2 regions of the Halomonas sp. 3F2F genome follow, and region 1 is predicted to be linked to the other one. Evidence: predicted binding sites of a transcription regulator. Region 1 holds the regulator's gene; the other holds the start of a gene.

Region 1 (3,760 bases):
TTACATGCAGATTTTGCCACCTTCGCTCTGCTCGCGTTACGCGGGACGGGTGATTAACATCCACCACAGTTTCTTACCCTCTTTTGCCGGTGCTAAGCCCTACCATCAAGCTTACCAGCGTGGCGTTAAGCTAATCGGTGCTACCTGTCACTATGTCACCGAAGAGCTGGATGCTGGGCCGATTATTGAACAAGATATTCATCGGGTAAGTCATTGCCACACGCCAACGGATCTCGTGCGCTTTGGGCGCGATGTCGAAAAAGCGGTATTGGCGCGTGGTTTACGATGGCATTTAGAAGACCGAGTATTAATCCATGGCAATAAGACCGTGGTGTTCAGCTAAGCATGCTGTTTAGATACGCAGTGTTTTTAGTCAATTCAAGTTTACAGCTGGCTTGTCGTTAACTGAACGGGTAGATAGGGGCATCCATGTCTTTCGCGCAAAGTGTTTTAGCTCCCTGGGCATTGTTGCTGACGTGGTTGGTATCGTTGAGCGTGCTTGCGTGGATGATATGGCTGCGCCCTTGGCGAGTGCTGATAGGCGATGTGGCTCTTCAGCATCGGTGGTTAGCCGCGACGCTCGCTGTGGTGTTGATGTGGCAACTGCGTGCTCAGGCAGTCGATTGGTTAACCCTGCACTTAGTCTTCACTGTCTTAATGACGTTGCTATTCAAAATGCCTCTCGCATTAATCAGCAATGTGCTGATTAATGTTGCAATGTCAGCTATAGGTCGCAACGAATGGGTGTTACTAGGCGCTAATGTATTGGTAACCGGCATTGTACCTGCGGTCATTACTGGTCTGGTATGGCGATGGGTAGACCGGCGCCTGCCGGATAACTTGATGATCTTTTTATTCGTATGCGGCTTTTTTGGCGCAGCGCTGGCAACACTGGCAGGAGGGTTGTCGGCGGTCTTGCTAATCATGGTGGCGGGTACTGACTCTGAAGCTGTGTACTTAGCCCAAGAGTATGCGCGCTTCTTACCCCTGTTAATGCCCTCCGAGGCTTTTATCACAGGGATGTTACTCAGTATTTTATTGGTGTATCACCCGAGTTGGGTAGCTACGTTTAATGATCGTCGCTATATAGACTCTCAGTAACATTGCGATAGCCGGTGAGTATCTCTATCGAGTGCCTCACCGGCATTTACACTTACTCGCTTATCCCAGTGCTTGGCCGTTACCGCCACGTATGACACCAACTCCCACCCCTTCAATATCCAACTGCTGCGTACGTAGGTCAATTTCTATGGGCGCAAAGTCGCTGTTTTCAGCAATCAGTGTCACCGTATGGCCCTGTCGTTTAAAGCGTTTTACAGTGACTTCATCTTCTAGCCTTGCCACCACAATCTGGCCATCACGAACCCGGTCGGTGCGATGCACGGCAAGAAGGTCGCCTTCCAGTATGCCAACATCCTTCATTGACAAGCCTCGCACCCGAAGAAGGTAATCCGCTTTGGGGGTAAAGTATTCAGCGGGGAGTGGGCAATAACGATCAATGTGTTCCGCTGCTAGAATCGGGCTTCCTGCGGCCACTTCGCCAATGACTGGTAAGCCATTCGGTAGTGGTTCTACGTTGGCGGCAGGCGCTGTTGCCGAGACATCACCGATATCCTGTGGTTCCTGATTAGGCAGTCGAATCCCCCGCGAGGTGTTACGGATAATGCGGATGGCACCTTTGCGCTCAAGCGCTCGTAAATGCTCTTCAGCAGCGTTAGGAGAACGAAAGCCTAGCGCTTTGGCAATTTCTGCGCGGGTCGGCGGATAGCCGAATTCAGACATCGTTTTAACAATAAAATCAAAAACATGCTGTTGACGAGCAGTAAGAGGACGCGACATAACAAACTCCAAAAAATTGAACAAGACAGTGGCTACATGTCGGCTTAAACAGTATGTGGTTAAGTATACAGTATGTTGCTCTGTCCAGTACATGCTAGAGCGTTTCGCTATGGCATGGCAGTCATTATGCGAATGGTGCCAGGAATGGAGATAGGAGCGACGAGTCTGAGAGGCTATGGCAGTGGCAAACCCGATAGCGTCTGATAGCTGGTGTTTGAATGGCTGCCTAGGCTGCATTTTAGCATCGGGGAAAAAGCTAAAGATAAGTGATTGAGCCAAATAGCGTTATGGCATAGTATTTAACGATGTTTTAAACACTCGTTTTCTGGAGGGCGCTATGGCGCAATCTGATACGGTAACACGTATCCTCGATACCGCTGAGGTGCTGTTTGCCGAGCGTGGTTTTGCCGAAACATCGCTACGCAATATCACCAGTAAAGCGCGGGTTAATTTGGCGGCTGTCAATTACCACTTTGGTTCCAAAAAGGCGCTTATCCAAGCGGTGTTTGCGCGCTATTTAGACCCCTTCTCGCAACGTTTTCACACGGCGCTTGATGAGCTGGAAGCGCAGTACAACGGTGATGTGATTCCGCTTGAAGTGCTGTTGGAAACAATGGCAAGCACGGTGTTGGCAGTGCCAGCTGAGCGCAATAGCCTGAAGGTGTTTATGCGTCTGCTAGGGTTGGCGTATAGTCAGGCACAAGGGCATTTACGCCGTTATATCCAACAGCAGTACGGAGACGTGTTTACCCGCTTTACTGAGCTGGTGCGCCAGGCAACGCCAGATTTACCTGATGCTGAGCGTTTTTGGCGACTGCATTTCATGCTGGGTACCGTGATTTTTACGCTGTCGGGTTTAGATGCGCTGCGAGACATTGCCGCGAAAGACTATAATGAGCAAGTGACCGTCAGGGATTTGGTAAGACGTTTACGCCCTGTCGTGGTTGCTGCCATGAATGCTCCGCTACCGCCTGCTGCTGATGAAGGACATTATGCGAACGCCCACGCTAGCTGAACTACCCCCGCAGAATGGTGGTTGGATAGAAATCAATATCAAACACCAGCAGCTATGCTGGTGGCAAGGGCGCACGCTGCAGTACACGTGCGCTGTGTCCACCGGTGAGAAAGGCGTAGGGCAGCAGGAAGGCAGTGGTCAAACCCCCCTGGGATGGCATTATATCCGCGCATCGATAGGTGGCGGTTTAGCTGATAATGCTGTTTTTCGGGGGCGGCGGTGGACTGGGGAGGTGTTTACGTCGGCGCTTGCGGCGGAATTCCCTCATCGTGATTGGATCTTAACGCGCATTATGTGGCTCTGTGGTTTAGAGAGAGGAGTGAACCGAGGCGGGGATGTCGACACTCAGCGTCGTTTTATCTATCTTCATGGCACGCCACCTGATCAACCGATGGGCGTGGCCGCTTCACATGGGTGTATTCGGCTGCGCAATGATGATCTGGTGTATCTTTTTGAGCATGTGCCGCCGGGCACACCTGTTTGGCTTCATAATGGCTAAGCGTAGGCAACTTATTATTGATTTTTTGACACGAGAGATTGATCAACTAAAATTGACGGCCCTTTTGTTGGATCCATCACAATGACTCAATCTTTAGGCCCGGTCATGCTTGACCTCGAAGGGCCGCGATTAACCAAAGCTGAAAAACATCTTTTGATGGACCCTGCTGTGGGCGGTGTCATTTTATTCGCTAGAAATGTCGAGAATGCTTACCAGGTTAGAAAGCTTTGCAGTGATATTCGTCGTGTTCGCGGCGAGCTGTTACTTGGTATTGATCAAGAAGGCGGTCGCGTTCAGCGAATTAAAGAAGGCGTTACTCGCATGCCAGCCATGGCACGCATTGGTGATCAATTCGCTGAGGATTCGGCATCCGGTCTTGCACTAGCAAAAGACGCGGGTTGGTTGCT
Region 2 (3,760 bases), on a different contig from region 1:
GGCTGTTTATCTGCCGCCATGGCCATCAGCGTACCGCCTAACGAGTGACCAACACCCAATAACGGCGCGTCTGTAACCGGCAAGTAGCTCAACAGTTCATCGACTAAATTGCCCCAGTTATGGTTCACCGGGTAATCCGGGTGATGACCCAATCGATCTAGCGGATGGAGGTCAAACGACTCTGCCAGTGGTTCCAGCAGCGTGCGATAGCTTAAGCCAGGAAAGCCATTCGCATGGGCAAACACTAAACGAGGGCGTTGGGTGGCATGGGCAGACATGGTTAGCTCGCAAGGTAGGAAGACAGGAAAGTAGCGTGGCAGAGCACCCACGCTAACTAGCTAGCAAGTAGACAAACTATCATACGTCTGTTTTAACGCGCCTTTGTATGAGCGTCAATCGACATAAGTATTAACAGGCTAATTAAAACAGCGAGAGTTGCTGGACGGTGGCTTCTTCTGCCAAGCGGTAGCCCACGCCTAGTAGCCGAACTGGCTTCTCCCCTCGTGCCCAACCAATAGTCAGCAGGGATTCGAATTGCTCCTGGTTGGGTGCGGGGTCGGCGTGCTCCACTGTCGTTTGGGTAAAGTCATTGAATTTTATCTTTACCATTAACCCGCGCACGGCGGGCGCGGGGTCTAGTCTGGCATAGCGCTGCTCTAAGTCGTTGAGAAGACCGGGTATCTGTTGGCGACAGGCTTCCAGGGTGGGTAAGTCCTGGGAGTAAGTTTGCTCGGTGCTGATCGATTTCCGCTCACGATGAGTTTTCACTGGTCGCTCGTCGCGCCCAAAGCTAAGCTCGAACAGCCGATGCCCGAAGCGGCCAAACTGTTCGACCAGCTCAGTGAGCGGACGAGCCCGCAAATCTGCGCAGGTTTGAATACCCAACCCCGCCAATTTTTCAGCCGTGCGCGGCCCTACCCCGTGGATTTTCTTGACCGGCAGTTGCTGCACAAAGCCATCGATATCGTTCGGCGTGATCACAAACAGACCATCGGGCTTGCGCCAGTCGCTGGCAATTTTGGCAAGAAACTTATTGGGCGCGACGCCTGCCGAGACGGTAATGCCTACTTCCCGCTTTACTCGTTGGCGAATCGCTTCGGCCATGCGGGTGGCGCTGCCGTTGCACAGGGAAACATCAGTAACGTCTAAAAAGGCTTCATCTAGCGAGAGCGGTTCAATCAGTTCGGTCACATCGCGATAAATCGCAAACACTTGACGCGCCACCGCTTTGTATTTGGCCATATCACCGCGGATCACGGTCAAATGTGGGCAGCGTTTGAGTGCCTGCGCCATGGGCATGGCCGAGTGGATGCCAAATTCGCGGGCGGGGTAGTTACAGGTAGCGACAACCCCGCGCTGCTCAACGCTGCCACCTATCGCAATAGGCACATCGTTAAGCGCTGGGTTGTCGCGCATTTCAACCGCTGCGTAGAAGCAGTCACAGTCGCAATGAATAATTTTGCGCACAGGTTGCCCTTGCCTCCGCCCCTACCTGTAAATAATCACAGTTTACCACAAGAGCGATGTGAGCAATGACATCACTGATGTGCTAGGCGGAACAGCTCTTCGCGGGGGCGCTGTGACCCCGTCCGTGGGCGCTACTTTCGCCATCTGACCGCCAAGGATGGCGGGAATGCCGGAAAAGTCGGGAACTGTTTTCCGGCCATGGCGAAAGACCCCCGCTATGAGCTATTACCGCCGTGATGGCTTACTTTTCAGCTTGGGTAAATCAAGTACCGCAAAACGTTCTTAGTACCTGCTCGTTTTCCGTTGCGGGGGCTGCAAGGCGGCGTGCTTCTGCGGATTCATCAAAGGGCTGGGTGACCACCGCAAGTAAGCTGTGAAACGGCGTAAAATCGCCTTCATAAGCCGCATCAATAACTTCCTGAATGCGGTGATTGCGGGGAATAACAACCGGATTAGCACGCCGCATAGCAGCTAAGCGCTTGCTGTCTTGGCTGGCAACCTGTGCGGCTTGCCACTTATCTAGCCATGCCGCCAACTCATTCGGCTGAGTCGTCAGCGCCAGCAGTGCTTCCTTGTGCGTTTCACTTGCAGTGCTGGCGTAATGCGTCAGCGCATCAAAGGTGGCGGTCATATCCATCCGCCCCTGGTGCATCTGGCTTTCCAGCGCTTCCATTAGCGTTACCGCTTGGTCGCTGTCTGCTGCAAGGCCGAGCTTATCTGCATGCAGGCGGCGCTGCTCGGTATCAAACAGTGGCCCAAAGCGGCGGATGATATCGGTGGCCTGCTCGACGACGGTATCGCCCTCTTCGCGCATCAGCGGCAGCAGCGTTTCGGCAAAGCGGGCTAGGTTCCATTGAGCAATGGCGGGCTGGTTATCAAAGGCATAGCGCTTGCCTTGATCAATCGAGCTGTAGACTTTTTGCGGGTCAAACTGCTCCATAAAGGCACAGGGGCCGTAATCAATGGTTTCTCCGGCAATGCTGCAGTTGTCAGTATTCATCACGCCATGAATAAACCCAAGGCTCATCCACCGCGCCACCAGCGCTGCTTGGCGAGCAACCACCGCCTCTAACAAGGCTAAATAAGGATCATCTGCACTAGCGGCATCGGGATAGTGGCGCTCAATCACATGGTCGGCCAGCGCTTTCAGGGCAGCTTCATCTCTGCGTACCGCAGCAAATTGAAAGGTGCCCACACGAATATGACTGCTTGCCACGCGGGTAAAGACTGCGCCGGGCTCAGGCAGTTGGCGCACGACTCGCTCGCCGGTAGAAACGGCGGCTAACGCACGGGTAGTGGGTACGCCCATTGCAGCCATAAATTCACTGACCAGATACTCCCGCAGCACCGGCCCCAGCGGCGAACGACCATCACCACCACGGGAAAATGGCGTGCGCCCGCTGCCCTTGAGCTGCACGTCGCGCCGTATGCCATTCTGGTCGACGACCTCCCCCAGTAACAATGCGCGGCCATCGCCCAGCTGCGGTACAAAGTTACCAAACTGATGCCCAGCGTAACCCAGCGCCCGTGGCTCTGCGCCCGGCGGTAGTTGGTTGCCACTAAACCACTGGGCAAGGGTGGCATCATCAGGCTTACTCTTCAGCCCTGTCTTAAACCCCAGCGTTTCTGCCAGGCGCTGATTAAATGCAATCAGCGTGGGCTGGCTCACTGGCGTGGGCTGGCAGGCCATCCACAGTGGCTCGGGAAGCGTTGCAAACTGGTGTTCAAATGACAGCACGGGCGACTCCGCTGTTGGTGACAATCGTTGCCTAATACCCTAGCACTTTAGTCAAGTAAACGCTGCTGCAAACAACCGACAGCATGCTCTAACACTGGCGTTAACGGCGCACGCCACTGGTGGGTTAATAGCGCATCGGCGCGAGTGACGCCCAACGACAGCGAGGCCACCGGCAAACCCATGGCGTGGGCATCACGGCAGAAGCGGTAGCCGGAATACACCATCAACGAGGTGCCCACAGCCAGTACGGCATCGGCATTTTGCAGCCCTGCTTGGGCAGCCAAGCGCCGCGCTGGCGGCACCACATCGCCGTAATAAACAACCTGGGGCTTTAAGATGCCTTGGCAGCGCGGGCAATCCAGCACCTTAAACGTCGAAAAATCAGTTTCTAAATCCGCATCGCCGTCGGGCGCATGGTGGGCATCTAGCGCTGCAAAACGCGGGTTCATCCTGGCCATTTCGCTGTGCATGGCGTGACGCATAAGTTGATAACCGCATGTCATGCACGCCACCACGTCTGCTCGTCCATGCAGATCAATGACCTTGCTGGAACCC

Evidence for each region. The regulator LexA, encoded in region 1, represses DNA repair genes until DNA is damaged. The targets are predictions, from matches to a motif close to TACTGTNTANNTANACAGTA.
Region 2: the regulator LexA is predicted to act here: its motif matches at 1,491-1,510, upstream of dinB (DNA polymerase IV).

The regions. Positions count from the first base shown of each region.
Region 1 covers NZ_JABUZE010000029.1:33,340-37,099, reverse strand. Annotated here, with positions in the region: gene purU (formyltetrahydrofolate deformylase) at 1-343, shown strand, start outside; gene INT21_RS02835 (energy-coupling factor ABC transporter permease) at 430-1,101, shown strand; gene lexA (transcriptional repressor LexA) at 1,162-1,839, opposite strand; gene INT21_RS02825 (TetR/AcrR family transcriptional regulator) at 2,177-2,854, shown strand; gene INT21_RS02820 (L,D-transpeptidase) at 2,832-3,353, shown strand; gene nagZ (beta-N-acetylhexosaminidase) at 3,435-3,760, shown strand, end outside.
Region 2 covers NZ_JABUZE010000011.1:5,680-9,439, reverse strand. Annotated here, with positions in the region: gene INT21_RS00850 (alpha/beta fold hydrolase) at 1-278, opposite strand, end outside; gene dinB (DNA polymerase IV) at 421-1,467, opposite strand; gene INT21_RS00840 (protein adenylyltransferase SelO) at 1,730-3,205, opposite strand; gene INT21_RS00835 (NAD-dependent protein deacetylase) at 3,253-3,760, opposite strand, start outside.